Regions from separate parts of the Mesorhizobium sp. P2_F5 genome, predicted to be linked through region 2. Evidence: predicted binding sites of a transcription regulator. Region 2 holds the regulator's gene; the other holds the start of a gene.
The links. The regulator LexA, encoded in region 2, represses DNA repair genes until DNA is damaged. The targets are predictions, from matches to a motif close to TGTTCNNNNTGTGTTCNG.

Region 1: AC1DYO_RS20665 (carbohydrate kinase family protein) is a predicted target of LexA. The motif match lies at 10,805-10,822, and genes of this name have one in related genera.

What each region holds. Positions count from the first base shown of each region.
Region 1 covers NZ_JBFUEY010000015.1:82,319-97,257, forward strand. Annotated here, with positions in the region: gene murI (glutamate racemase) at 1-446, opposite strand, end outside; gene AC1DYO_RS20620 (hypothetical protein) at 596-1,198, opposite strand; gene AC1DYO_RS20625 (RNA methyltransferase) at 1,278-2,126, opposite strand; gene AC1DYO_RS20630 (NADP-dependent isocitrate dehydrogenase) at 2,347-3,558, shown strand; gene AC1DYO_RS20635 (glutathione S-transferase family protein) at 3,632-4,246, shown strand; gene AC1DYO_RS20640 (demethoxyubiquinone hydroxylase family protein) at 4,267-4,848, shown strand; gene AC1DYO_RS20645 (DUF2269 family protein) at 4,851-5,330, opposite strand; gene AC1DYO_RS20650 (SDR family oxidoreductase) at 5,327-6,640, opposite strand; gene alaS (alanine--tRNA ligase) at 6,651-9,317, opposite strand; gene recA (recombinase RecA) at 9,579-10,679, opposite strand; gene AC1DYO_RS20665 (carbohydrate kinase family protein) at 11,065-12,009, shown strand; gene AC1DYO_RS20670 (pseudouridine-5'-phosphate glycosidase) at 12,080-12,997, shown strand; gene AC1DYO_RS20675 (quinone oxidoreductase family protein) at 13,268-14,242, opposite strand; gene AC1DYO_RS20680 (LysR family transcriptional regulator) at 14,335-14,939, shown strand, end outside.
Region 2 covers NZ_JBFUEY010000018.1:110,146-125,084, forward strand. Annotated here, with positions in the region: gene bamA (outer membrane protein assembly factor BamA) at 1-1,613, shown strand, start outside; gene lpxD (UDP-3-O-(3-hydroxymyristoyl)glucosamine N-acyltransferase) at 1,691-2,749, shown strand; gene fabZ (3-hydroxyacyl-ACP dehydratase FabZ) at 2,751-3,203, shown strand; gene lpxA (acyl-ACP--UDP-N-acetylglucosamine O-acyltransferase) at 3,219-4,052, shown strand; gene AC1DYO_RS22710 (LpxI family protein) at 4,039-4,941, shown strand; gene lpxB (lipid-A-disaccharide synthase) at 4,931-6,109, shown strand; gene gltA (citrate synthase) at 6,168-7,499, opposite strand; gene gltX (glutamate--tRNA ligase) at 7,681-9,105, opposite strand; gene AC1DYO_RS22730 (ComEC/Rec2 family competence protein) at 9,228-11,684, shown strand; gene lexA (transcriptional repressor LexA) at 11,678-12,439, opposite strand; gene AC1DYO_RS22740 (GntR family transcriptional regulator) at 12,653-13,432, opposite strand; gene kynU (kynureninase) at 13,599-14,846, shown strand; gene kynA (tryptophan 2,3-dioxygenase) at 14,936-14,939, opposite strand, start outside.

The DNA.
Region 1 (14,939 bases), on a different contig from region 2:
GCCAGATTGTTGCTGCCGACCAGGCGGACATGGCATTTCTGCGCCCATTTGCTGATCAGGTCGCGCGTGTACTGGCGCTTCACCGTGCCCGGGGTCGCCAGCACCGAGACCAGCCCGGATCGGGTGCGCTCGGCAGCCGGCTTGATCGCCGGCACGGTGCCGACAAACGGATGGCCGGGGAATCTGTCGCGCAACGCATCGATCACCAGCGTCGAGGCGGTGTTGCAGGCGATAACCGAAATCGCTGGCGAAAACCGGTCCAGCAGCTTTGCGAAGAGCTCGAGGATATGGGTCTGCAGCGCCGGCTCTTCCCAGGCGCCGTAGGGGAAAGCCGCATCGTCGGCGACGTAAACAAAGCGCCGGTCGGGCATCAGCACGCGCGCTTCGCGCAATACCGTCAATCCGCCAACACCGGAATCGAACATCAGGATCGGACGGTGGCTCATTGATGTCGGACCATGAAAGGGCTGGAGATCAGAAGGGCTGGCCGGTGATGTGGCCGATGCCGTTCTATCCGCAACGATCATGGTCTTGAAGTGGCGAATTCAGCCAAGTTTTGCGCAGAGCCCGCGAAGATCGCTTTCTCGCGATTGCCCTACAGCCCGCGCTTGCCGAAGCCGGCGGGCCGAGGACGACCCTGCGGCTGCACGGACGGCACCGAACGCGTGACCGGCGTGGCGATCCGCGCAGCAGATTGTGCAGGACTGGTAGTCATCCGGCCGCTGGCCGACGGAACAGCGCCCTCGAAATCGAAAACCGATGTCAGCTCATCGATGTTAACGCCGGCCACCGGCTTTGCTACCAGGATGGTTATCCAGAGGCCAAAGATCGACAGAGCGAGCAGGTTCAGGCCGCTGGACGTGCTTTCCGGGTTGTTGAAATCCACGACCAGCAGCGTGCCGGCCTGCAGGAAGGCGTAGATGGCGCAGAACACGATGTAGGACCACAAGATCCAGGCCTTGCCGTTGGCGTCGCGGCTGCGACGCCACGCGAAGTTGCCGCGCATGACCACAGCCAGCAGGGAAACAATAAGGACCGCGCCGGCCATCCCTTGCCGCGACGGACCAGGCGCGGAGTTGATGAAGCCCTCAAAGCCCATCGTCCCCACGATGCACACCAGAGCAGCCATGGCCTCGAGGAAGGCTACCCCGAGGGAATAGAGGAAGAAGCGCATGCGGCCGATATTGGAGGTGAACATGAGCAACCCACCGTTTTCACAACAATGGATCAGCACCGGATAATATTCGGTTACGCCGGACGGTCGAAGCTTACTGATCTTAACCTTCCTGGTCTGTCTTCCGGCTTTTCGCGGCGGCCGGAAGCCGTCTTGGATCGTCTCCCGGCGAGCCATCTCCGCGCGGCATTGCCGGTGAAAACCGGTCGAGCGACGAGATGATGCCGCGCAGCACTTTCAGTTCCGGCTCGGCGAAACCGGCGCGGGTCAAGACGGCTCGCAGATTGTCGACCATTTTGGGTTTCTTCGGCGCCGGGCGGAAATAGCCGCGCGCTTCGAGCGCGCCTTCGAGATAGGCAAACAGGCCGTGCAACTCTTCCTTGCTCGCCGGCTTCATTTCAGGACTGGAGAAATTGGTCACCGTCTCGTCCTCCAGGCCCGACTTCATCCATTCATAGGACATCAAGAGCACGGCCTGGGCGATGTTCAGCGACGAGAAGCCAGGATCGACCGGGAAGGTGACGATCTCGTCGGCCAGCCCGACCTCGTCATTGTAGAGGCCGAAGCGTTCACGCCCGAACAGGATGCCGGTGCGCTGGCCGGTTATTTGGCGCGCCCTGAGCGCCCTGCCCGCCTCGACCGGCCCGCGCACGGCTTTGAAGCCGTCGCGCTCGCGCGCCGTGGTGGCAAAGACGAAATTAAGGTCGGCGACCGCGGACGCCAGGTCGCTGAACACTGTTACGGCATCGATGACATGGTCGGCGCGGCTCGCGGCAGCACGCGCCTTCTCGCTTGGCCAGCCGTCGCGCGGATTGACGAGCCTGAGTTCGGACAGGCCGAAATTGGCCATGGCGCGCGCAACCATGCCGATATTCTCGCCGAGCTGCGGCTCGACGAGAATGATCGCCGGGCCGGCGGCGGAAGTATTTTCAGGAGGTTGCGCGGCGGACATGATCTCAATGAACTGCTGTTTGCGGCATTTTCAGCGTTCCCTGCCACATCCGCCCGCCAAAATGAAGCTTTTGCAAAACACCGGGTCGCGGCACGGACGACCCGTTCAGCGCCGATCGGCGTTTGCGCGGCCAAATAGGCTTTGATATACGCTCCGCATCCCCGGCCGAAAGCCATGCGGGCAAGGCCGTTCCGTTCCCCAAAAGCGAGGCATTCTTTCCATGGCGAAGATCAAGGTGGCGAACCCGGTCGTCGAACTCGACGGCGACGAGATGACCCGCATCATCTGGCAGTTCATCAAGGACAAGCTGATCCACCCTTATCTCGACCTGAAACTCGAATATTACGACCTCGGTGTCGAACACCGCGACGCCACCAACGACCAGGTGACCATCGATTCGGCCAACGCCATCAAGAAATGGGGCGTCGGCGTGAAATGCGCGACGATCACGCCCGACGAGCAGCGCGTCGAGGAATTCAAGCTGAAGAAGATGTGGAAGTCGCCGAACGGCACCATCCGCAACATCCTCGGCGGCACCATTTTCCGCGAGCCGATCATCATGAAGAACGTGCCGCGGCTGGTGCCCGGCTGGACCAAGCCGATCATCGTCGGCCGTCACGCCTTCGGCGACCAGTACCGCGCCACCGATTTCCGCTTCCCCGGCAAGGGCAAGCTGACCATCAAGTTCGTCGGCGAGGACGGCAAGGTGATCGAGCACGACGTGTACGACGCGCCCGGCGCCGGTGTTGCCATGGCCATGTACAATCTCGACGATTCGATCCGCGAATTCGCCCGCGCCTCGCTGAATTACGGCCTGCTGCGCAATTATCCTGTCTATCTCTCAACCAAGAACACCATCCTCAAAGCCTATGACGGCCGCTTCAAGGACATCTTCCAGGAGGTCTACGAGGCCGAATTCGAGGCGGAATTCAAGTCCAAGAAGCTTTGGTACGAGCACCGGCTGATCGACGACATGGTGGCCTCCGCCCTGAAATGGTCTGGCGGCTATGTCTGGGCCTGCAAGAATTATGATGGCGACGTGCAGTCCGACACGGTGGCGCAGGGTTTTGGCTCGCTCGGCCTGATGACCTCGGTGCTGATGACGCCGGACGGCAAAACGGTGGAAGCCGAAGCCGCGCACGGCACGGTCACCCGCCACTATCGCCAGCACCAGAAGGGCGAGGAAACCTCGACCAATTCGATCGCCTCGATCTTCGCCTGGACGCGTGGCCTGGCGCACCGCGCCAAGCTCGACGACAATGCCGAACTGAAGCGGTTTGCCGACACGCTGGAGAAGGTCTGCATCCAGACGGTCGAAAGCGGCTTCATGACCAAGGATCTGTCGCTGTTGATCGGCCCTGACCAGCCCTGGCTCTCGACCACCGGCTTCCTCGACAAGATCGACGAGAATCTGCAGAAGGCGATGGCGTAAGCCGACAACGAAGGCTCCGAGAGGAGCCTTCGTTTTTTGGGCCAGCGATGCGAGCAGGAGCGAGGGCTGATCGATGACCAAGCCGATCCTCTACGGCGCTGATTACAGCGTCTATGTCCGCATTGCGCGGATGGCGCTTGCGGAAAAGGGCGTCGGCTATGAGTTGGTGCCTCTCGACATCTTCGCGGCCGAGGGCATCCCGGCCTGGTATCTGGAGCATCACCCGTTCGGCCGCATTCCGGCTTTCGAGCATGATGGCTTTCGCCTGTTCGAAACCAGTGCGATCGCGCGCTATGTCGATGAGGCGTTCGACGGCCCGGCGCTGCAGCCGAAAGACCCGCACGGCCGCGCACGGATGAACCAGATTATCGGCATGCTCGACGCTTACGGCTATCGCGCCATGGTCTGGGATGTCGCCGTCGAGCGGCTGGAGAAGGAAGCGCCCGACGAGGCGCTGATCGCCAACGGGCTGCGCCAGGCCGAAGCGGTGCTCAGGGTGCTTACCTCCCTCAAAGCGCCCGGGCCGTGGTTGCTCGGCGATCAGCTGACGCTCGCCGACCTGCACGCGGCATCCATCATCGCCTATTTCCTCAAGGTCCCCGAGGGGCAAAAGCTGCTTGCTGCGTTCGCCGACATCCGGGCCTGGTGGGACCGCATCGCAAAACGTCCGAGCATGGCGGCAGGCTGACATGGGGTTGAGGGGCGCCCATGGCTGAGCTTTCTCGCCAGGACGCGCTCACCATTGCCAGAATAGTCAGGGTCAACCACGCCGGCGAGTTCGGTGCGATCAGGATCTATTCGGCGCAGATTCTTGTCGCCAGGCGCTTTTGGCCGGATTGCGTGCCATCCTTGTCGGAGATGCTTGGGCACGAGCGCATTCATTGCGCTGCCTTCCGCGCCGCCATGCCGGCGCGGCAGTCGCGACCGTGCCGGGTGATGCAATTCTGGAGCTGGGGAGGCTGGTTTCTGGGCTTTGTAACCGCCCTGCTCGGCCCGCAAGGCATCTGGGCCTGCACAGCGGCCGTCGAAGCCGCTGTTCACCGGCATCTCGACGATCAGCTTTTCTTTCTGGCCAACCGCGACCGCGACTTGCACGGCATCATCCTGGCAATCCGCGAGGAAGAGCTCGCGCATCTCCATCACGCCGAAGAGCAGCTGAAATCGCCCAGCCCGGCGCTGAACTTTTTACGGTCGCTGATTTCGGTCGCCACCGACGCCCTGATCTGGCTGTCCACCTGGGGCGATTCCAGCAGAATGACGCGCGCGCTGAAGGCGGCGAAGCTGACCTAGGTCTAAAGGGCGATTTCCGGCCGGGTGACCATCAGCCAGAGAATGGCGAGCACGGCGCCAAATGCCGGAAAGCCGCAGAGAAACCAGGTGCGAAACAGGCGCTTTTCCTCAGGCGGCAGCGGCGCGTTTTCGCTGGCCGCCTGCCGCGCCAGGTTGCGGATGCGTATCTGGATCCAGACCACCGGCAGCCAGAACAGGCCGGTCACGACATAAAGCAGCAAGGACAGCACGATCCAGCCTTCCGACAGCGGCCAGCCCACGGCTTGCGCCAGCAGCACGCCCGTGATCGGCTGCACGATGACGGCGGTCGCGGTGAAGATCATATCGGCGATGACGACCGTACCGGCGACATGGGCAACGAGTTCGGCGCGGCCGGTGCGCTGCGCCATCAGCATGAAGAAGGCGATGCCGGCGCCAGTACCGAACAACACCGTGGCGCCGATGATGTGCGCCCAGCGCAGGAGGTCGGCCCAGAGGTTCATCGGTCCTCCAAGATCGCAAGCGCCACCAGGGCAAGGCAAAGCGCGGGTACCGCCTTTACCATTGCCCCAAGAGGGTCGAGCCACAGATCGGGCGCAAGTACGGTTGCGGCGCTGAGATAGACCAAGGTGATCGCAATCATCCCCAGCAGCGCAAGGCGCGCGAAGGACCGCACGAGAACAGCGGCGCCGACAACGATGTCGGCGACGCTTCCGACGAGAACCATTCCGAGCGCGAGCGCCGGTGACAGGCCATGCGAGACCAGAATTTCGGCCGCCGCATCCTGCCTGATAAAGCCGACGATGCCGGACACCAGCCAGAAGAGGGAGAGCACGCCGAATACGAGCGGTTTCAGCAGCCACAGGCGCGCGAACCAGCGCTCCTGGACATGGGCCGGCATTGCGGCCAGCGTTGCTTCAAGCGGCTGCAATCTATGATCGGAAATCTCATTCCAGGATTTGGCGTTGCCGGTCACGCCGCGCGCCAATGCGGCAAGGGCAGCGCTACGCAAAGGCGATCGCCAGCCAAGCAGGCCGAGGCCGTCGGCAACAACAGCAGCAAGCCGGCCAAGAAAGGCCGGCATCGGCACAATGCGAGCCGGCGACAGGCCAAGCCATGCGCGGAAGGCAACCAACACATCAGCGAGCGAGCGGGCCTCGGCTTCGACGAGATCGACGGAAAGACGCAGCGGCAGGGATCCGACAACCGCGCGAGAGACCGCCTCAGCGACGTCGGTGACGGCCACGGTCTGGATCGGCTGGCGCGCCATGACGGCAGGGATGAAACCGGGAAAGGCGGCAAGGGCTCGCAGAAGTGCCGTGCCGCCATAGGCGGCGGGCGCGATCACCAGGCCCGGCCGCAGGATCGTCCATTCCAGCGAGCAGTTTGCGACAGCCTTGTCGCCTTCACCCTTGGTGCTGAAAAAAGCATCTGAAGAGGCAGGATCGGCGCCGATCGCGGATATCTGCACAAAGCGGCTGATACCGGCCTGTTCGCAGGCCGCCACCAGTGCCACGACCGAGCCGCGGTGGATGGCGTCGAGGCGGTCGCGCGGGCCGTCCTGTAGGGCGCCGGCCGCATTGACGACCGCATCCATGCCGGCGACCAGCGGCAGCCAATCTTCAGCGGCAAGCAGCCGCGCCATGTCGGCCGCGACCCAACGCACCGCCGGCCAACGCCGTTCGGCATCTCTGACATCGCGGCCAAGGCCGGTCACTTGATGCCCGTCGCCAAGCAGGCGACCGACGACGGCTTCACCGATCAGTCCGTAGCCGCCAAGGACAAGCACCTTCTTGCCGGGACTATCGGGCATGGGGTGGCTTTCAGGCTGCCTCCAGCGCCGCCCTGACGGCTGCGATCGCATCATTGGCCTTCGATGCGTCCGGACCACCGGCTTGCGCCATGTCGGGCCGTCCGCCGCCGCCCTGCCCGCCGAGCGCTGCGGAGGCCACGCGCACCAGATCGACGGCGCTGAAGCGACCGACGAGGTCGTCGGTGACGGCGACCACGACGCTCGCCTTGTTGTCCTCACCGGCGCCGACGAAGACGACAACGCCCGAGCCGAGCGAAGTCTTGCCGGCATCGGCCAGCGGCTTCAAATCCCTAGGCGAGACGCCGGAGACCGCCTTGCCGAGGAAGCCGACGCCGGCGACCGTCTCGTTGGTGGCTGGAGCATCGGCTGCCGAGCCGCCACCCAGCGCCAATTTCTTGCGCGCTTCGCTCAGTTCCTTCTCGAGCTTCTTGCGCTCATCGAGCAGCGTCTCGACGCGCGCCGGCACGTCGGCCGGCGAGATCTTCAGCACGGCCGCCGTTGCCTTCAGGCGCCTGTCCTGCTCGTCGAGATGTTTACGCGCGGCTTCGCCGGTCAGCGCCTCGATGCGACGAACGCCGGCAGCGACCGCGCTGTCGGAGACGACACGCACCAGACCGATATCGCCGGTTGCCCGGACATGGGTGCCACCGCAGAGCTCGACAGAATAGGGCCGGTTGGCCTTGGCGCCATGCACGCTGGTGCCCATCGACACAACGCGCACCTCGTCGCCGTATTTTTCGCCGAACAGCGCCATGGCGCCCTCGGCAATGGCATCGTCGACCGACATCAGGCGCGTCGTCACCGGGCTGTTCTGAACGACGATTTCATTGGCCATGCGCTCGACCTCTTCGAGGTCTTCCGCCGAGATCGGCTTGTTGTGCGAGATGTCGAAGCGCAGCCGCTCCGGCGCCACCAGCGAGCCTTTCTGCGCGACGTGCGTGCCCAGCACCTCGCGCAGCGCCTCGTGGATCAGATGCGTCGCCGAATGGTTGGCGCGCAGCCGGGTGCGCCGTGCATGGTCGACCTTCAGTTCGACGGCCGCACCGGTCTTGGCCGTACCGCTCGCCACTTTGCCGAGATGCACGAACAGGCCGTCGGCCTTTTTCTGTGTATCCGAAACCTCGATCGAAAAACCTTCGCCGGAGATGATGCCGGTGTCGCCCATCTGGCCGCCGGACTCGCCATAGAACGGCGTCTGGTTGACGACCACAGCCACGACGTCGCCCTTGGCGGCGCTGTCGATGGTCTTGCCGTCCTTGACCAGCGCCTGGATGAGGCCTTCCGCAGCTTCAGTCTCGTAGCCGAGGAACTCGGTGGCGCCAGCCTTTTCGCGCACCGAAAACCAGATCGTCTCGGTGGCCGCATCGCCCGAGCCGGCCCAATGCTTGCGCGCCTCGGCCTTCTGCAGCTCCATCGCATGGGTAAAGCCGGCAAGATCGACCGAGATGCTGCGCTGGCGCAGCGCATCCTGCGTCAAATCGAGCGGGAAGCCGTAAGTGTCGTAGAGTTTGAACGCCGTCTCGCCATCCAGCATGTCGCCGGCGTGCAGCGTATCGGTCGCCTCCGAGAGCAGGCCGAGGCCACGCACCAGCGTCTTGCGGAACCTCGTCTCCTCGAGCTTCAGCGTCTCGGTGATCAGCTGTTCGCCGCGCAGCAGCTCGGGATAGGCCTGGCCCATCTCGCGCACCAGCGCCGGCACCAGTTTCCACATCAGCGGCTCTTTGGCGCCGAGCAGCTGCGCATGGCGCATGGCGCGGCGCATGATGCGGCGCAGCACATAGCCGCGGCCCTCATTGGAAGGCAGCACGCCGTCGGCCACCAGGAAGGAGGACGAGCGCAGATGGTCGGCAATGACGCGGAAGGACGCGACCGTCTCCTTGTCGGGGCCCTGCCCAAGCGCAGACGACGCGGCGTCGATCAGGTGGCGGAACAGATCGGTCTCGAAGACGCTTTCCACCCCTTGCAGGATGGACGCCATGCGCTCCAGGCCCATGCCGGTGTCGATCGACGGCCGCGGCAGGTCGATGCGTTCTTCCTTGGTGACCTGCTCATACTGCATGAACACCAGGTTCCAGAATTCGAGGAAGCGATCGCCATCCTCCTCCGGGCTGCCCGGAGGGCCGCCCCAGATGTGCTCGCCGCGGTCGATGAAGATTTCCGAGCACGGGCCGCACGGTCCGGTGTCGCCCATCGCCCAGAAATTATCCGAGGTCGGGATGCGGATGATGCGGTCGTCGGAGAAACCGGCGATCTTCCTCCAGAAGCCGGCCGCCTCGTCATCGGTGTGATAGACGGTGACCAGCAGCTTGTCCTTGTTCAGCCCGAGCTCCTTGGTGATCAGGTTCCAGGCAAGCTCGATGGCGCGCTCCTTGAAATAGTCGCCGAAGGAGAAGTTGCCGAGCATCTCGAAAAAGGTCAGGTGCCGCGCGGTGTAGCCGACATTGTCGAGGTCGTTGTGCTTGCCGCCGGCGCGCACGCTCTTCTGCGCGGTCGTGGCGCGCGAATAGGGCCGCTTCTCCAGGCCGGTGAAGACGTTCTTGAACTGCACCATGCCGGCATTGGTGAACATCAGCGTCGGGTCGTTGCGCGGCACCAGCGGGCTCGAGGCCACGACCTCGTGGCCCTCCTTGCGGAAATAGTCGAGAAATGTCGACCGAATCTCGTTCACGCCACTCATGACTGCTGCCTTTTCGCGAAAACCGCCGGCGCGGCCGGCGGCAAATGGACGTTGCCCATTGGAAGATGGACTTGGCCTTTTAGCGGTCGCACCGCACCCTGTCCAGAAACACGGAATTGGGCCAATCCGTGCATTCGCCGGTCTTCCAAAAACGAAAACCGCCGGCGCGAAGGCCGGCGGTTTGGAACGCAAAACTAAAGAACTCGGTTACATAAGCATCAGATAATAGACTGGATTTATGGCCGAACTCTGACCATTGCCCTACATCGCGCCGGATTCTTCCTCGAAACCGTCGTCTTCGCCGCGCTCGGGGCCACCATTTTCGAGGAACTTCTCGGCGATCAGCCCGGCATTCTGCCGCAGCGCCAGTTCGATCTCGCGCGCCGTGTCGGGGTTGTCGCGCAGGAACAATTTGGCGTTCTCGCGGCCCTGGCCGAGGCGCTGCGAATTGTAGGAGAACCAGGCGCCTGACTTTTCGACCACGCCGGCCTTGACGCCGAGGTCGACCAGCTCGCCGGTCTTGGACACGCCCTCGCCATACATGATGTCGAACTCGACCACCTTGAAGGGCGGCGCCAGCTTGTTCTTGACCACCTTGACGCGGGTCTGGTTGCCGACGACCTCGTCGCGGTCCTTGACCGAGCCGATGCGGCGGATGTCSAGGCGCACSGAYGCGTAGAARTTCAGCGCGTTGCCGCCGGTCGTGGTCTCGGGCGAACCGAACATGACGCCGATCTTCATACGGATCTGGTTGATGAAGATGACCATGGTGTTGGAGCGCGAGATCGAGGCGGTCAGCTTGCGCAGCGCCTGGCTCATCAGACGCGCCTGCAGGCCGGGCAGCGAATCGCCCATCTCGCCCTCGATTTCGGCGCGTGGCGTCAGCGCCGCGACCGAATCGACCACCAGCACGTCGATGGCGCCGGAGCGCACCAGCGTGTCGCAGATCTCCAGTGCCTGCTCGCCGGTGTCGGGCTGCGAGATCAGCAGGTTTTCGAGATCAACACCTAGCTTGCGGGCATAGACCGGATCGAGCGCGTGCTCGGCATCGACGAAGGCGCAGATGCCGCCCTTCTTCTGGGCTTCGGCCACCGTGTGCAGCGCCAGCGTCGTCTTGCCCGAGCTTTCCGGCCCGTATATCTCGACGATGCGGCCGCGCGGCAGGCCGCCGACGCCAAGCGCGATGTCGAGGCCAAGCGATCCGGTCGGCACGGTTTCGATCTCGACGACCTGCTCATTGGCACCCAGCCGCATGATCGAGCCCTTGCCGAAGGCACGCTCGATTTGCGACAGCGCCGCGTCCAGAGCCTTTGATTTGTCCACCGCTTTGTCCTCTACAAGCCGCAAAGAATTCTGAGCCATGATACATCACCCCTTGGTCGTCAATGAAGGCCGGACAATCCGTAATCCCTGCCCCAGTTTGTACCTTTTTTGTTCTCGTTTGGCAAGGGGGATCAAATATCTGAAAAACAATCAGTATCCGGATTTGTTCTTTTTTTGTCTCAGGGCTCTGTTTCCGGATGCATCCGACATTGGGCCAGCCGGTCCGGCTGTTTCGATCAACCCGAATCGCTGGCTTGCCTGCGAAGCTCCGCCGCACAGCCTAGGGCAGTTCACCGTTTCATGGAAACGGCGACTTGCCCTAGCTTCTTGCTTTGACGCAATTCCCAAGGGAAAGCGCTGCGCGCTTTTCTTGGAATTGCTCTGGCGCTTGTGCGGCAGGAAGAACAAAGGTCATATCGCCGGCATGGTGAAATCTGCAAAAATCCTCGCCGTGGGCGGCGCCCATATCGACCGGCGCGGCCAGGTGTCCGGCGCTTACGTGCCTGCTGCTTCCAACCCCGGCACGATGCGCGAGGATGTCGGCGGCGGCGTCTTCAACGCGCTGCGCAGCCTCGTGCGACGCGGCGTCTCGGCCTCGCTGCTATCGGTACGCGGCGGCGATGCCTCGGCCGACACGGTGTCGCGCGCCATCGCTGAAGCCGGCATTGCCGATCTCTCGGCGGTTTTCCTCGACCGCACGACGCCGAGCTACACCGCGCTGATCGACCGCGACGGCGAGTTGATCACCGGCTTTGCCGACATGGCGCTCTACGACCTCGCCTTCCCCAAGCAGATCCGCCGCTCCAAGGTGCGCGAGGTGGTCGCCGGGGCCGACGCGGTGCTGTGCGACGCCAATCTGCCGTCATCGGCGCTGGAGCGGCTGGTGGGCCTTGCCGCCGACAAGCCGGTCTACGCCATTGCCATTTCGCCGGCCAAGGTGGTGCGGCTGATCCCGGTGCTGAAGGAGCTCGCGCAGGTCTTCATGAACCGGCGCGAGGCCATGGTGCTGGCCGGCGTCGGCGCGAATGCCACCGAGCGCGAGACCGTCGACGGCCTGCGCTGTAGCGGCCTCGGGAGTGGCGTGGTGACGGCGGGCGACGGCCCGGTGCTGGGCTTCGACGAAGCCGGCGCCTTCTCGATCCTGCCGCCGGCGCCCAGAAAAATTGCCGACGTCACCGGCGCCGGCGACGCGCTGGCTGGGGCTACCATCGCTGCCCTGCTGCGCGGCCTGCCCCTGCGCCAGGCCGTGCGCGAAGGCGTTGCCGCGGCGACGCTTGCCATCGAAAGCGCGGACGCGGTCCCCGCTTTTACGGCCGCGACCTTCGCCGAGGCGCTGGCCCTTGTGCCCGACGCGCAGGAAATGGCATGAGGGCGGCGAATTGCCATTGTCGGAGCGCGCCGTCCAAGGGGACGCGCGGCACTTCGGACCGGAGACCGTCATGACCCCGCAAAGCGCCCGCCCCTTCATCGACATCCACAAGCCGGTGGCCGAAGCACTTGCAGCCGGCCGGCCGGTGGTGGCGCTGGAAAGCACCATCATCACCCATGGCATGCCCTACCCCGACAATGGCGCCATGGCGGCCAATGTCGAGAAGATCATTTTGGACAATGGCGCGGTGCCGGCAACGATCGCCGTGGTTGCCGGCCGCATCAAGATCGGCCTGTCAGACGGCGAGCGCGAGTCGCTGGCGATGACCGGCGACGCCATGAAGCTGTCGCGCGCCGATCTCGGCTTTGCGGTGGCGCAAGGCCGCACCGGCGGCACCACGGTCGCCGCCACCATGATCGCGGCCGACATGGTCGGGATAAAGGTGTTCGCCACTGGCGGCATCGGCGGCGTGCACAAGGGTGCCGAAAAAAGCTTCGACATCTCGGCCGACCTCGACGAGCTGGCGCGCACGCCGGTCATCGTCGTCTCGGCCGGCGCCAAGGCGATCCTCGATATCGAAAAGACGCTGGAAGTGCTGGAAACGCGCGGCGTGCCGGTCATCGGCCATGGCTGCGAAACCATGCCGGCCTTCTGGTCGCGGCAATCGCGGTTTCGCGCCCCGCTGACCCTGCACACTCCGGAAGAGATCGCACATTTCTACAAGACCAGGGCTGCGCTGGGCCTGGGTGGAGGCATGCTGATCGCCAACCCGGTGCCGCAGGATGACGAAATCCCGGCCGACGAGATGACCGGCTACATCGAGGCCGCGCAGAAGGCTGCGGAGGTGCAGAATGTGACCGGCAAGGCGGTGACGCCGTTCCTGTTGGGAAAGATTCTCGAACTCACCGGCGGCCGGAGTTTGAAGACCAACATCGCGCTGGTGGAAAACAATGCGCGGCTGGCGGCGAAGGTCGCGAAGGCGCTGTAAGTTCACGCGGCGAAGGCCCCCTCATCCGGATTGCCAAGACCGAATTGCAAGAACAATTCGGGGCAATCCGACCTCTCCCCAAGGGGGAGAGGAGCGTGCCGGCGCCGACGCCAACCTCTTCTCCCCAGCGGAGAAAAGGTGGCCGCGAAGCGCCGGATGAGGGGGGCGGCCTCGCGGTAGCGGGGAACCTATTTCCCCACCGCCGTCCCGCCTGATACGCCCGGCGCGCCCTCCATCAGACGGATTCAGCAGTCAGTAGAGGCAGTTGGTTCACGGTCTCAGCAGGATCGAGCCGACGGTCGCGCCCATCTCGAGCTGCGCTTGGGCCATGGCCGCTTCGACGAGCGGGAACTCGATGCCGATCTTGATCTTCAGCCCTCGTCCAAGCTCCTCGAATAGGCCCGTCGTGGCGAGAGCGTAGGATTTAGGGTCGTTGGCATAGGCAAACGAACTGGGCCGTGCAATCGACAATGACCGTCGGGGGCCTAACTCGCCAAGTGCGATCGCGGGCAGCGTTCCGCTGGCCTGGCCGACGCTCGCGATCATTCCGAAAGACTTCATGGCATCGAGAGTGCGTGTCAGCGTTTCGCCGCCCACGCCATCGTAGGCCACATCGACGCCGGCGCCGTCGGTCAGACGCCGCACCTGGGCGACGAAATCGGTTTCGCGATAAAGGAGCGCGTGATCGAGACCATGGCTCACCGCGAGTTCGGCCTTTTCGCGCGAGCCGACCGTGCCGATCACTGTTGCGCCGAGACGCTTCGCCCATTGAGTCAGAATCAATCCCAATCCACCTGCGGCGGCATGCACCAGCACCACCATACCCGGCCGCACCGGGCAAACGCGATAGAGCAACATGTGTGCGGTCACGCCGCGCAACATGGCCGCCGCCGCGATATGGTCGTCGATGCCGTCGGGAATGCGCACCAGCCTGTTCGCTGGCAAGTTGCGGGCCTCCGCATAGCCGCCCAGCGGCAGGCCTGCATAAGCGACACGATCTCCCTTGCGAAGCATCTTCACATCGGTCCCGACGGCTTCCACAACGCCGGCGCCCTCCACGCCGAGAACGACGGGCATGGCAGGCACGGGGTAGAGGCCCATGCGCTGGTAGATGTCGACGAAGTTGACGCCGATCGCGGTCTGGCGCAGCCGAACCTCGCCCGCAGATGGTGGCGGAAGGTCCGCGCGTAGCGGCTTGAGAACCTCGACGCCGCCGATGGCGGTCATGGCAATGCTGAGGGTCATGATTGATCTCCTGTAAGGTGACCCATTAGGCGCGCTGTCTCTCCGCCCGAAAATTCCTTATCCGTGCACAGATTCTGTGCAAAAATTCGCATATGGATTGGGACGACCTTCGCTTCTTTGCCGAGCTGGTGCGCCACGGCAATCTTTCGGCGACCGCCCGCCGGCTTCGCATCGACCACTCGACAGTTGCAAGGCGGATCGACAGCCTTGAGCGGGCGCTCAACATGAAGCTGTTCGATCGCCTGCCACGCGGTTATGTGCTGACCTTGGAAGGCGAGCGCATTGCCGAGCGCGTGGGCGTGCTCGAAGAGGCCGTTTTCTCAATTCAGCGCCTTCAAGGTGGCGAAGCAGCGATCGAAGGTCGGGTGAGGATCAGTGCACCGCCTGCCTTCGCCAGCCTCTGGCTGGTCCCGCGGCTTGCCACCCTGATGAGGGATCATCCAGGTCTTGTCCTCGACGTGATCGGTGCCACCGCCGCCGCAAGCCTGGCGCGGCGTGAGGCCGACATCGCGTTGCGGCTCTCACGGCCAACGAACGGGGCCTTGAAGGCACGAAAATTGGGACGTCTGCGTTATGGAATCTATGGTGCGTGCACCTATCTGGACGAGGTCGTTGAGGAGGATCGGGTCTTCCTCGCCTATGATGAAGCGCTTGAAGCCTCGCCGCAGCAGCGCTGGCTGCGCAAAATCACGCAAGG
Region 2 (14,939 bases):
TCGGCGAGCTCGACGACACGACCAACCAGTACACGGTCACCATCACCGTGCAGGAAGGCGACCGCTACACATTCGGCGACGTCAGCGTCGAGAGCACCATTCCCGAAGTCGACTCGAAGTCGCTGGAATCGGTGGTCCAGACCCACAAGGGCGACGTCTACAACGCCAAGGATGTCGAAGACACGATCATCGCGCTGACCGAGAGGGTCGCGGGTTCGGGCTATGCCTTCGCCCAGGTGACGCCGCGCGGCGACCGCAACTTCGAGAATCACACCATTTCGGTCGTCTATACGATCGACCAGGGCACCAAGGCCTATATCGAGCGCATCGAGATTCGCGGCAACGATCGCACGCGCGACTATGTCATTCGCCGTGAATTCGACGTCAGCGAAGGCGACGCCTTCAATCAGGTTTTGATCCAGCGCGCGAAGAAGCGGCTGGAAGCGCTGGATTATTTTGAGAAAGTCGACATCTCGACTGTTCCCGGCTCCGAGCCTGACCAAGTCGTGCTCGTGGTCGATGTGGTCGAGAAATCGACCGGCGAGTTCTCGGTCGGCGCCGGTTATTCGACCGGTGGTGACACCGCGGGTCCGTCCGTCGAAGGATCGATTGCGGAGCGCAATTTCCTCGGCCGCGGCCAGTACATCAAGGTCTCGGCCGGCGGCGGCAAGAATTCGCGCGACTACAGCCTGTCCTTCACCGAGCCCTATTTCCTCGGGCGCCGTATCGCAGCGGGTTTCGACATCTACCAGCAGACCCGGAATTATTCGCACTACGACAGCGAGACGCTGGGCGCGACGGTTCGTTTTGGTCTGCCGATCACCGACAACATCTCTACTCAGCTGGCTTATAATATTGCCCAGGAGAAATATGAATTCTCCGACAGTTGCGATGGAAGCACCGATCCGAACAGCCCTGACCTAGACTGCGACGTCTCTCAGGCAATCATCGATGGTGTGGAGCAAAGCCCGTGGATCAAGTCGTCGGTCAGTCTCGGCTTGGTGTACAACACCATCGATGACATGAAGAACCCGCATGAGGGTATCTATGCCACCACGACCGTGGAAGTGGCGGGCCTGGGTGGCGATGCCAAGTTTGTCAAGGTCACCGGGCGCGGAAGTGTCTACCAGACGCTTTCAGAGCAACTTGATCTGGTGGGGCTGATCTCCGGCGGCGCTGGTCATGTCGAAGGCTATGGCGGTGACGGTCTGCGCGTCTTCGACCATTTCCAGAGCAGTGACCGAATGATCCGCGGTTTTGCCTATGGCGGCATTGGACCGGTAGCCTCCGACAATAACGACGACCATCTCGGCGGCGTCACTTATTTCAACGCGTCGGCGGAAGCGCAGTTTCCGCTGCCGGTCATCCCGGAAAGTTTTGGCCTGCGTGGCGCGGTCTTCGCCGACGCTGCAACGCTCTATGGCAACAAGATCAAAGATCAGAGCCTGGTCGACCAGTCGAGTGCCGACATGAATTTGCGCGCGTCGGTCGGTGTTGGCCTGATGTGGGCATCGCCCTTTGGCCCGATCCGCATCGACTACGCGATCCCGGTCAAGAAAGAGTCGACCGACGACGTGCAGGAATTCAACTTCGGCATTTCGACCCGCTTCTGATGCGCGGGTAACGATGCTTCCGGGCCGTTGGGGTCCGGAAGAGAACTGATCCGACCTAGCTGGATATTGCTTCTGGAATGACCGATCCGGTGTTCTTCGCGCCATCACGCCGGTATACGGCCGGCGAAGTCGCGAATCTGACCGGCGCGGCGCTCGTCGATTCCGACCTTGCCAATATATCGATCGATGCGTTGGCGCCAGCCAACGAAGGCGGCGAGGGTGCGCTCGTCTTCGTCGACGGCAGGCGCAATTTCGCGCTGATGCAGTCGCTGAAGGCGGCGGCCGTGCTGTGTCCGGCCGAATTTGCAACCAAGGCGCCGGCCGGCATTGCGGTTCTGGTCCATCCTCGGCCGCAACAGGCTTTCGCCATGGTCGGCCGGCTGCTGTTCCCGATGGCGGCCACTCCGGGACCGATGACCAGCGAAACCGGGGTCTCGCCGCAGGCTCACGTCGATGCCTCCGCGCATATCGAGGCCGGTGCCATCATAGAAGCCGGAGCAGTCATCGGCCCACGCGCTTCTATCGGCAGCGGAACCGTCATTGCGCCCCACGCCGTTATCGGCCCCTCCTGCCAGATCGGCCGCGACGGCTATGTTGGTCCGGGCGTCAGCGTCCAGTATGCGCTGATCGGCAACCGCGTCATCATCCATGGTGGCGCCCGCATCGGCCAGGACGGGTTCGGGTTCGTCGGCGGCGCCAAAGGGCCCGAGCGTGTGCCGCAGATCGGCCGCGTCATCATCCAGGACGATGTTGAAATCGGCTCGAACACGACAGTCGATCGCGGCGCCATGTCGGATACGGTCATCGGCCAGGGCACCAAGATCGACAATCTGGTGCAGATCGCCCATAACGTTCGCATCGGCCGCAATTGCATTATAGCCGGGCTTTCGGGTATTTCCGGCTCCGTCGTCGTCGGCGATGGTGTCACCATGGGCGGCGGCGTCGGGCTTGCCGATCATTTGACCATAGGATCGGGAGCCAAGCTTGCTGCGAGAAGCGGGTTTATGAGCAACGTGCCGGCGGGCGAGATCTGGGGAGGCTATCCGGCGCAGCCGATGGCGGAAGCCATGCGCGAGATTGCCATGCTGCGCAAGCTTGCCAGGACGCGCAAGCAGGGCGAGGGGGGAAGTAGCTGAGATGGTGCCTGCGACGCTCGAAGCGGTCGATATATTGGGGTTGATGAAGCTTTTGCCGCATCGCTATCCCTTCCTGATGATCGACCGCATCATCGAGATCGACGGCAACGACTCGGCCATCGGCATCAAGAACGTGACCATCAATGAGCCGCATTTCCAGGGCCATTTCCCGGACCAGCCGGTGATGCCGGGCGTGCTGATCGTCGAGGCCATGGCGCAGACGGCTGGTGCGATCTGCATTCGCAGCCTCAACACGGAAAAGCCGTCACTGGTCTATTTCCTGACCATCGACAACGCGAAATTCCGCAAACCGGTCGTTCCGGGCGATCAGCTGAAGATCCACGTCAAGAAAATCAAAATGCGCGGCAACCTGCTCAAATTCGCCTGCGAGGCCATGGTGGAAGGCGCAAAGGCCGCCGAAGCCGAGATCTCGGCTATGATGGTTACCGGCTGACGGTTCGAAATGCTCATGAAAATACAGACTTCAATCCATCCCTCGGCCGTTATCGAGGCCGGTGCCCAAATCGGCGACGGCGCCTCTATCGGGCCTTTCTGCTACGTCGGCACTGACGTCGTGATCGGTGACCGCGTCGAACTGGTCAGCCATGTCTCGGTGCTGGGTGCTACCACCATCGGCGCTGGGACCAAGGTTTATCCGATGGCGACACTGGGTGGGCCGCCACAAAACACCAAGCACAAGGGCGGCCGCACTACATTGGTTATCGGCCAGAACTGCACGATCCGCGAAGGCGCGACCATGCATCTCGGCACCGATTCCAGCCGTGGCGAGACGACCGTCGGCGACAATGGCAATTTCCTTGCCTATGCTCACATTGCTCATGACTGCGTCGTCGGCAACAACGCCACCTTTGCCAATGGCGCCACGCTGGGCGGCCATTGCGAGGTCGGCAACAATGTCTATATCGGCGGCCTCACGGCCGTTCATCAGTTTGTCCGTATCGGCGACAACGCCTTTCTCGGCGGCTGCTCGGCAATCGTCGGCGATGTCATCCCCTACGCCATTGCCGTCGGCAACCGCGCCAGCCTGCGCGGCCTCAACATCATCGGCCTGAAGCGCTCCGGCCTGCCGCGCGCCGAAATCCAGGTGCTGCGCAAGGCTTACAAGACGATCTTCGACCGCTCCCGCACCGTCGGCGAAAACATCGAATTCGCCAAGGCCGAGTTCGCCTCGTCGCCGACCGCCATGAAAATCATCGATTTCATCACCAGTCGCGGCAAGCGGCACTATGCCGTCCCGTCGCTTAAAGGTGGCGCCGGCGACGATGCCGATGACGAAGACTGAGGCCAGCTCAACGGGCCTCGATCTCGCGCCGGACGCCAGGGTCGGCATCATTGCCGGCGGCGGCAGCCTGCCGGTCGAAGTTGCCGCCGGCCTAGCAGAGGCCGGGCATCCGCCCGTCATTATCCTGGTCGACGGTCAGGCCGACCGTCAGTCCGAGCTCACAATCTACGAGCATGAAAGCCTCGCCCTTGAAGACATCGGCTCGCTGGTTGCGTTGCTGAGGCGGCGACGGATCACCCATCTTGTGCTTGCCGGCGAGATCAGGCGCCGGCCGCGGCTGGTCGACATGCGCCCGAGCCTTGGGCTACTGGCCCTGATACCCTCGGTCGCCATGGCGCTTGCGCGCGGCGATGACGGCCTGTTGAAGATATTGACCCGCGGCCTGGAGTCGCGCGGCGTCAAAGTTGTCGGCGCGCATGAGGTCGTGCCCCGGCTTGTCGCGACTGAGGGGCCGCTGACCAAGGCAGTGCCGCGAAAGTCTGACTGGAGCGATATTACCGCGGCACATGCCGCGGCAAAGGCCATCGGCGCGCTCGACATCGGCCAGGCGGCGATTGCCATCGGCGGCCGCGCGATCGCCCTGGAAGGCGTCGAGGGCACCCATGGACTGCTCGAGCGGACGCAGCAGCTGCGCAGTCACGGCAGGCTCGCCGGCAAGAGCCGCGGTGTCCTGGTCAAATGTGCAAAGCCCGGCCAGGAGTTGCGTGCCGATCTGCCATCCATTGGCCCCCAAACGGTCGAGGCAGCACACGCCGCCGGACTTGCCGGCATTGCCGTCGAGGCCGGCCGTTCGCTGATCCTTGAAGGTCCTGTCGTTCTCGCGCGCGCCAATGCGCTCGGGCTGTTCGTGTATGGCCTTCCGTCCGCGGAGCCTGGCCATGGCAGTTGAGAAGCCGCTGAAGATCGCCATCGTCGCCGGCGAAGAGTCCGGCGACTTGTTGGGCGCTGACATCGTGCAGTCGCTGAAACGCATGACCGGCCGCGATATCAGGCTGGTCGGCATTGGCGGGCGGCATCTGCAGGCGCTCGGACTGGTGCCGCTGTTCGACGGGGCCGAGATCGCGCTGATGGGGCTCAGCGCCATCCTGCGCGACCTGCCGCGCCTGATGCGGCGCATCAGCCAGACGGCAAGTGCCGTTGCCGCTGAAAAACCCGACTGTCTCATCACCATCGACAGCCCGGATTTTTCGCTGCGCGTTGCCAAAAAAGTCCGTTCCGCCGACCCCTCGATCCCGATCGTCCACTATGTCTGCCCGAGCGTCTGGGCGTGGCGGCCGGGCAGGGCGGTGGCGATGAAGCCCTATGTCGACCACATATTGTGCATCCTGCCTTTCGAGGTGAAGGAACTTAGCCGCCTCGGTGGCCCGCCCGGCACCTATGTCGGACACCGCCTTACGCAAGATCCGGGCGTGATGAGCGCGGCCAGGGCGCAAGCCCAGCCACGCGACCTCTCGGGTGACCGCGTCAAGACGCTGCTCGTCCTGCCCGGCTCGCGGCGCGGCGAGGTGAGCCGGCTTATCGAACCGTTCGGCGAGACGGTCTCGGCCCTGCGGGCGCGCGGACACCGCCTGCGCCTGCTGTTGCCCACGGTGCCGCATGTCGCCGAGTTGGTCAGGACGTCGGTGGCGCGCTGGGATGAAAAGCCTGAGATCATCCTCGATGCGGAGCGCAAATGGCAGGCCTTCGGCAAGGCCGATGCGGCGCTGATTGCTTCGGGAACGGTATCGCTCGAACTGGCACTGTCTGATGTGCCGATGATCTCATGCTACCGGCTCGATCCGGTGATGCGCATGGTCCAGGGGCTGGTCACGGTGTGGAGCGCCGCCTTGCCCAATCTGATCGCCGACCAGACGATCGTGCCGGAGCACTACAACCAGTATGTGCGGCCGCGTTATCTGGCGCGGCAGCTTGAGGCTCTGTTTTCAGACACAGCCTATCGCACCTGGCAAAAGGACGGCTTTGCCGAAGTCGCCAGGCGCATGGCCACCGACAAGCCCTCCGGCGACATTGCCGCGGATGTTGTTCTTCGCCACATCAAGCTTCGTCACTCCAACTAAAAAGCGCCCTTGCGGGCGCTTTTTGCAGTGTTATGGCGAAAGCCGGATACGGCTTTGATCAGCGCTTGGCGATCGGCACGTAGTCGCGTTCCGGCGCGCCGGTATAGAGCTGGCGCGGGCGGCCAATCTTCTGGTGCGGATCCTCGATCATTTCCTTCCACTGCGCGATCCAGCCGACGGTGCGGGCGACCGCGAACAGCACGGTGAACATGGTGGTGGGGAAGCCCAGCGCCTTCAGCGTGATGCCGGAATAGAAATCGACATTCGGATAGAGCTTCTTTTCGATGAAGTAGGAATCGGTCAGCGCGATCTTTTCCAGCTCCATGGCGATGTCGAGCAGCGGATCGTCCTTGATGCCGAGTTCGCCCAGCACCTCATGTGCCGTCTTCTGCATGATTTTCGCGCGAGGATCGTAGTTCTTGTAGACGCGGTGGCCAAAACCCATCAGGCGGAACGGATCGTTCTTGTCCTTGGCGCGGGCGATGAATTCCGGGATGTGGTCGACATGGCCGATTTCGCCCAGCATGTTGAGCGCCGCCTCGTTGGCGCCGCCATGTGCCGGGCCCCACAGGCAGGCAATGCCGGCGGCAATGCAGGCGAACGGGTTGGCGCCCGACGAACCGGCAAGACGCACCGTCGAGGTGGACGCGTTCTGCTCGTGGTCGGCATGGAGGATGAAGATGCGCTCCATGGCGCGCGCCAGCACCGGATTGATCTTGTATTCCTCGCACGGCACCGCAAAGCACATATGCAGGAAGTTGGCGGCGAAGTTCAGCTCGTTCTTCGGGTAAATGAAGGGCTGGCCGATATGGTATTTGTAGGCCATGGCCGCGATCGTCGGCATCTTGGCGATCAGCCGCATCGAGGCGACCATGCGTTGATACGGGTCCGAAATGTCGGTGGAGTCGTGATAGAAGGCCGACAGCGCGCCGACCACGCCGCACATCACAGCCATCGGATGCGCATCGCGGCGGAAGCCGGTGAAGAAGCGCGACATCTGCTCATGCACCATGGTGTGGCGCGTCACCCGGTAGTCGAAATCGTCCTTTTGCGCCTTGGTCGGCAGTTCGCCGTAGAGCAGGAGGTAGCAGACTTCGAGGAAGTCGCCATGCTCGGCCAGCTGGTCGATCGGATAGCCGCGGTGCAGCAGGATGCCGGCATCGCCGTCGATGAAGGTGATCGCCGACTCGCAGCTCGCCGTCGAGGTAAAGCCAGGGTCGTAGGTAAAGGCGCCGGTGGTGCTGTAGAGCGCACCGATGTCGATGACGTCAGGCCCGACCGAACCGCTTCGCACCTTGAGTTCGTGCGTCTTGCCGGCCAGTTCGAGCGTGGCAGTCGACGGGTGCGTCGTCTTGCTGCCGGTTTCCAGTTTTGTCGCAGCTTCGCTCATTCTCAAACTCCTTCATGTTCCTCATGCCGGCAAGGCAATTCCTGCAAACGACACGTCGAAATCACCGGAATGCGCGAACTCGCCACCGCATTTTGGGAGGTGCGTGCCAGATTGGGCCAGGGCCTAATGTTGCACTGCGAAACGCGCCTTTCAATGCCAATCTTCTTGGGCCAGCTCGCTCCTAATCGATTTGATCCGCAATCCGCGCCAGGCTTTCCTCGCGGCCGAGCACGGCAAGCACGTCGAACACGCCGGGCGAGGTGCTGCGGCCGGTAAGGGCTGCTCTCAGCGGTTGGGCCACCGCGCCAAGCTTGTGACCGCCGGCCGTCGCGAACTCGCGCACAGCGGCTTCCGCCGCTGCGGCCGTCCATTCACCTGAAACCGTCTGCAAAGCCGCGTGTGCCCCGCGCAGGATCGTACGCGCATCGGCATTGAGAAGCGCTGCCGCCTTCTCGTCGATCGGCAGCGGCCGCTCGACGAACAGGAAGCCGGCGCCATCGGCCAGTTCCACCAGCGTCTTGGCACGCTCCTTCAGGCCAGGCAGGGCGGCCAGCAACTGCACTTTCCTGATGTCGTCGAGGCGGGCGGCGAGCGTCGGGCCGCCTTCGATATAAGGCAGAGTGGCGACGAAGATGTCGAGCAGTGCTCTGTCGTCCATCTTGCGCATATGCACGCCGTTCAGTGCATCGAGCTTGGCGAAGTCGAAACGCGCCGCACCCTTGTTGACGTCGCCAATGTCGAACCAGGCGATCATGTCCTTGATCGACATCACCTCGTCGTCGCCATGGCTCCAGCCGAGCCGCGCCAGATAGTTGAGCAGTGCCTCGGGTAGATAGCCCATGGCGCGATAGGCCTCGACGCCGAGGGCGCCATGCCGCTTCGACAGTTTGGCGCCGTCGGCGCCATGGATCAGCGGGATGTGCGACATGGACGGCACCTCCCAGTCCATGGCGTTGTAGATCACCGTCTGGCGCGCGGCATTGGTCAGATGGTCGTCGCCGCGAATGATGTGGGTGACGCCCATGTCGTGGTCGTCGACGACAACAGCATGCATGTAGGTCGGGACGCCATCCGAACGCAGGATGATGAAATCGTCGAGATCCTTGTTGGGGAAGCGCACCTCGCCCTGCACGCGGTCGTGCACCACGGTCTCGCCCTCGGTCGGCGCCTTGATGCGGATGGCGCCCCTGACGCCGGCGGGCCCCTCGGAGGGGTCGCGGTCGCGCCACGCGCCATTGTAGCGTGGCGGCAGGCTCTTGGCGCGTGCCGCCTCGCGCATCGCCTCGAGCTCGGCTGGCGTTTCGTAGGCGTAATAGGCCTTGCCCAGGCGGACCAGTTCCTCGGCCACCTCGCGGTGGCGCGGCGCACGCTCGAACTGCGAGACGGCCTCGCCATCCCAGGACAGGCCGAGCCAGGTCAGCCCATCCAGAATGGCCTGGGTTGCCGCGGCGCTGGAACGTTCGCGGTCGGTATCCTCGATGCGCAGCGCCATCGTGCCGTCGGTGTGCTTGGCGTACAGCCAGTTGAACAGCGCCGTGCGCGCGCCACCGATATGCAGATAGCCGGTGGGCGAGGGGGCAAAACGGGTGACCACCCTGTTGGACATGGCAATTTTGTTGGACATGGCAATTCTCGGGCAAAGCTGGAAAGTGGGGCGTGATCGCGCGGACTTTCGCGCTTTGCGCGTTCATGTAGCATAGGAGGTCTGGGGCGCAAGGGGCAGACCCGATGGCTGGACGTGGCCGGGGCACGGATCAAGGCGAGGGCGCTGCGACAAGCGTCAACGAACGCTCCCTGTTTGCCGACAGCCCCAATGCCGAGCCGATCCCCGTCGCGCTGCCCGAGACGCGACCTGGCCTCCGGCCTTTGTCTCCGGATGATGCCACGCCGGTGCCGGTCGTCGCACCGGGATCTGCTGTCCGTCTGCGCAAACTGCTTCGCCGTTCGTCATGGCCTGCAATCCGCCGCAGCCTTGCCGTGGCCGCCGGTACGGAACTCGACCGCGGTGTTGCCTTCCTGCTGGTGCCGGTTTTCCTGGCGGCCGGCGTCATTGCCTATTTCTCGCTGGCCAGTGAGCCGGGCTTTGCCCAGCCAATCGCCATTGTGGTGCTGACGACATGCTGTGCTGTTGTCACGCGGTCGTGGCCGAGGGCGCATCTGTGCTTTATGGCCGCGATGCTGTGCGCGCTCGGCGTCGTTGCCGCCAAGGTCGAGACCTGGCGCGCCGGAACGCAGATGCTTGGCTCCGAGATCCAGACAAGGCTGACCGGGCGCGTCGTCAGCTTGGAGGAGATGGAGAACGGCCGCGTGAGGCTGACGCTCGACGTGATTTCGACCGCTCGCCCCAAGCTGCGCTACGCGCCGGAGCGGGTCAGGCTCTCGGCGCGCACTGTTCCCGCCGATATGACCGCCGGCTCCCTGATCACCGGCTATGCCAGGCTGTTGCCGCCGACCGGTCCGGTGCGGCCGGAGAGCTATGATTTCTCCTTCGACAGCTATTTCACCGGCATCGGCGGCAGCGGCTTCTTTCTCGGCAATCCCAAAACCATCGTCGCGCAGGGACCGCCACCGCCGACCGCACGGCTCTCTTCGGCGATCGAGAATGCGCGCGAGAGTATTGCCGACCACGTCCGCAGCAAAATCGGCGGCGCCGAAGGCGAGATTGCCGCGGCGCTCATTGTCGGCGTGCGCGCCGGCATCCCGGATGAGGTCAACGAGGCGATGCGGCGCACCGGCATCTACCACATCATCTCCATTTCGGGCCTGCACATGGCGCTGGTTGCCGGCACCATCATGGCGTTGCTGCGGGGCGCCTTTGCGCTGTTTCCGGATTTCTCCTCGCGCCGGCCGGTGAAGAAATATGCGGCCGCCGCAGCGCTTGTCTCCATCGCTGCCTATCTCGTCATTTCAGGCATCGTGGTTGCCGCCGAGCGCAGCTTCATCATGCTGGCGGTCATGCTTGTCGCGGTGTTGTTTGATCGCGCGGCGCTCACCATGCGCAATCTGGCGATCTCGGCCATCGCCGTCATCCTGGTGTCGCCGCATGAAGTGGTCGGCCCCAGCTTCCAGATGTCGTTTGCCGCAACCGCCGCGCTTGTCGGCGCCTATGCCGGCTGGGCCGACTATCGCGCCGACAAGGTGAGACCGCCGCCGGCGAAACGCTCCTTTGTCAGCTTCCTGTCGCGAAAATTCCTGCTGGCCATGGGCGGTCTCGCCATGACCTCGATTATCGCTGGCAGTGCTACCTTGCTGTTTGCCATCTGGCATTTTCAGCGCGTGTCGCCGCTCAGCCTGCTCGCCAATCTCACTGTGATGCCGATCGTGTCGTTGATCGTCATGCCCTTTGCCGTGCTTAGCGCGCTGGCCATGCCATTCGGCGCCGACGGGCCATTCCTATATGTGATGGGCAAGGGCCTGACGGCGATGATCGCCATATCGGCCTGGATTTCCGAGCGCTCGCCGGTCGATGCCGTCGGGCTGATCTCCATCCGCTCGGTGCTGCTAGTGGCGGTCGCCCTCGTTATCGCCACCATGGCGACTACCTGGCTCCGGCTCGCAGCCGTGCCTTTCGCACTGGCCGGCCTGTTGACGGTGCCGCAGGTGCGCACGCCTGACGTGCTCATTTCCGAAGATGCGCATCTGGTGGCCATGCCGATCGGCGGCGGCGAGCTCGCTCTCAATCGCGAACGCTCGAACGAATTCACCACCGACAATTGGAAACGCGCACTGAGAGCCGAAACCATTATCCCGCCTGAGATTTTCGAGGCAACAGATACGCGGTTCGATCTCGATCCGCTCGACTTGCCGCCAGGCGCGCCCTTCTATTGCAGGGGCGATCTCTGCATTGCGCGGCATCCATCCGGCGCCATCATCGCGCTGGCGAAGGATCGCAACGCGGCTCGGCCGGCTTGTGCTTTTGCGAGCCTGATCGTCATCGACGATGCCGCCGCCTACAATCCGTGCCGCGACCCGCTGGTGCTGGTCGTGACGAAGAAACAGCTTGCACGCAACGGGAGTGCCGCCGTCTTCTTCGATCCACAATCGGCCGCGACAGCGCCAACGATCCGCTTTGCCGTCGACAAGCCGTATCGCCCCTGGCACGAGCAACGCCGCTTCTCACGCGAAGCGCGTGGTCTGCCGCCTTACAAGCAGCGCGAAAAGTACAAACCTGAGCCGGCTCAGTAGCGCCGGATCAACCCGACCAGCTTGCCCTGCACCTTGACCCGGTCCGGACCGAAGATGCGGGTCTCATAGGCCGGGTTGGCGGCTTCCAGCGCGATCGAGGCGCCCTTGCGGCGGAAGCGTTTCAGCGTCGCTTCCTCCTCGTCGACCAGCGCCACGATGATCTCGCCGGGGCTCGCCGTGTCGGCATTGCGGATGATGACCGTATCGCCGTCGAAAATGCCGGCCTCGATCATCGAGTCGCCCTTGACCTCGAGCGCGTAGTGTTCGCCGCCCATGATCATATCCGGCGGCACCGAGATCGAATGCGTCTGGTGCTGGATGGCGTCGATCGGCACACCGGCGGCGATGCGTCCCATCACCGGGATCGACACCGCGGAAACCGCATCGTCATTGCCGGCAGACATCGAACGCGACGACGAGCCCGGCTTGATCTGGCGGCCGAGACCGCCTTGCCCCACACCGCCTTGGCCGCCTTGTCCGAGACTGCCCTGGATGACGCTTGGCGAAAACTTCCTCGCCGCATTGAGGCCGGGCGCGATCGAGTCGGGCAGCCGCAGCACTTCCAGCGCGCGCGCCCTGTTCGGCAGCCGGCGAATGAAACCGCGCTCCTCGAGAGCCGTGATCAGGCGGTGAATGCCGGACTTCGAAGCGAGGTCGAGCGCCTCCTTCATCTCGTCGAAAGACGGCGGGATTCCGCTCTCCTTCAGGCGTTCATGGATGAACATCAGAAGTTCATGTTGCTTGCGCGTCAGCATCGCGGCCCCCACGGGTTCTGAAACCAGAATCGGAAAAAACAAACCCAGAACAAACACTATCTGTTCCAGTTGTGTTCCGCAACCATTTAAAGTTTAATGAATGTGTTGACGTTTTGTTCAGCATACGTCGGCGCGCGGCAGGCAGCCTGCGCTCGTTTGCCGGCAACGGTGTTGAACGAAGCCAAAGCGCTGAGGGTCGCGCCATCGGCTAGTTCACGCGTTGCCCGATCGCCGCTTCTTTTTCGGGTGCGGTTGCGCCGCATCAACCGCGCCGCCCGGCTCACTCTGGGCATAGACCTGCAGCGTGTAGCCGATGTGAACGGTCATCAGTGTTTTCGCGCGTTCGGCGTCGCGATCAAGGGCTGCTTCCATCAGTGCGGTGTGGTGTTCGATCGCCACGGCGTCGCGCAGGGCCTCCATGGCCTTCTGGTGTCCATCCTTGCGGCCGGCAGCCGCGCGCAGCGTCGGGGCCAGTCCCAGAAAGCGGTGATGGCGATGCAATTGGTCGGAGATCGTCGCATTGAAGCGCAGAAGCCAGCTGGATGTCGCGGCACTGAGCAGCGCCGCATGGAAGGCATCATGTTTTTCGTACCATGCATCGACGGTGTCATCCGAGGGATCGTCGAGAACGGACCCGCACCGTGAGAGACGATAATGGGTGGCAACGATCGCGTCTTCCCACTGACGGTCGCCCTTCTCGATCGATTCCACCAGCAAGGGCAGTTCGACCACCCGCCGTGCGCGCGCCAAGTCCTCGAGCTCCGCCCGAGAGACGGGAGCGACCGCAAACCCACGGTTGCTGATGGCCGTCACAAGCCGTTCGGCCTCCAGCCGCGACAGCGCCTCGCGCAGCGGCGTCCAGCCGATACCGTAGGTGCCGCGCAGCGTGCTCAGCTTCAACGGCGCGGCAGGCGCCAGCCGGGTCGCAAGAATATCGCGCCTGAGCAGCCGATAGGCCGCTTCCGTCTTCGAGGACTGCTCGTCATCCAGCATCGTGACCAATCCGACAGATTGCTCGGCTGATGATTATATATCAAAGCCTTTCATTGCGTAAATTATATATAATGTTTGACAGCTTCCGGAGGACCGCTCAAGATCGCCGGCATGTTTGGGCGGGCAGGCTCCGCCGAGTGCGTTTGTCCACGGAGGGCACCGGATCATGAGCATGACACCCGATCTCGCTGCAATCGAAGCGATGGATGCCGCTGATCCGCTGCGCTCGATGCGTGAACGCTTTGTCTTGCCGGAGGGCGTGATCTATCTCGACGGCAATTCGCTGGGCGCCGCGTCACCAGCCGTCTTCAGCGAACTGCAGCAGGCCGCGACGCGGGAATGGGCGCAGGATCTCATTCGCGCCTGGAACACCGCAGGCTGGTTCAACATGCCGGTGGAACTCGGAGATCAGCTCGGACGACTGATCGGTGCGGCCAACGGGCAGACGGTGGTCTGCGACACAACCTCGATCAACATCTACAAGCTGCTGCACGCCGCGCTCGGCATGCGGCCGGATCGGTCGGTCATCGTTGCCGAGGGCGACAGTTTTCCGACCGACCTCTATATGGCCGAAGGCGTGGCCTCGACCCGGCCGGGAACGCGGCTGCGGCTGGAGGGCGTCGACGCGACGGCAATCGAGGAGCTGATCGACGACAGAGTTGCCGTCATCCTGGTCAACCACGTCAACTACAAATCCGGCCAGTTGCGCGACATGGCGGCGCTGACGCGCAAAGCGCATGACGCCGGCGCGCTGATCATCTGGGATCTCTGCCACACCGCCGGCGCCTTGCCGGTCGAACTTGACCGTGCCAATGCCGATTTCGCCGTCGGCTGCACCTACAAATACCTCAATGGCGGCCCGGGCTCGCCGGCGTTCATCTACGCTGCCGCGCGCCACCATGGCGATGTCCACCAGCCGCTCAGCGGCTGGTGGGGCCATGCGCGGCCCTTTGCCTTCGAACAGGGCTTTGCCGTCGGCAGCGGCATCCGCCGCTTTCTGTGCGGAACGCAGCCGGTGCTGTCGATGCGGGCGCTCAAGGGCGCGCTCGATATCTGGAACGATGTCGACATGGCGGCGGTGCGCAAAAAGAGCATCGCGCTGACCGACCTGTTTATCCAGCTCGTCGAAGCCAGATGCGGCGCCTATGGGCTTGAACTGGAAAGTCCTCGCGACGGCAGCCAGCGTGGCAGCCAGGTGTCGTTCCTCCACCCGCACGGTTATCAGGTGATGCGCGCACTGATCGAACGCGGCGTGATCGGCGATTTCCGGGCGCCGTCGACCATCCGTTTCGGCTTCACGCCGCTCTATGTCGGTTACGGCGACGTCTGGCAGGCGGTCGAAGTGCTGGAGGATATTCTGCGCACCGGCGCCTGGCAGGACGCCCGCTTCGCGGTGAAGACCGCGGTTACCTGAAGCCGGCGCAATTCCAGGAAAAGTGTGACGTGGTTTTCCGGGGAAAAGCGCATAGCGCTTTCCCTTGGGAGTTGCGCCAAACAAAGAGCTCAG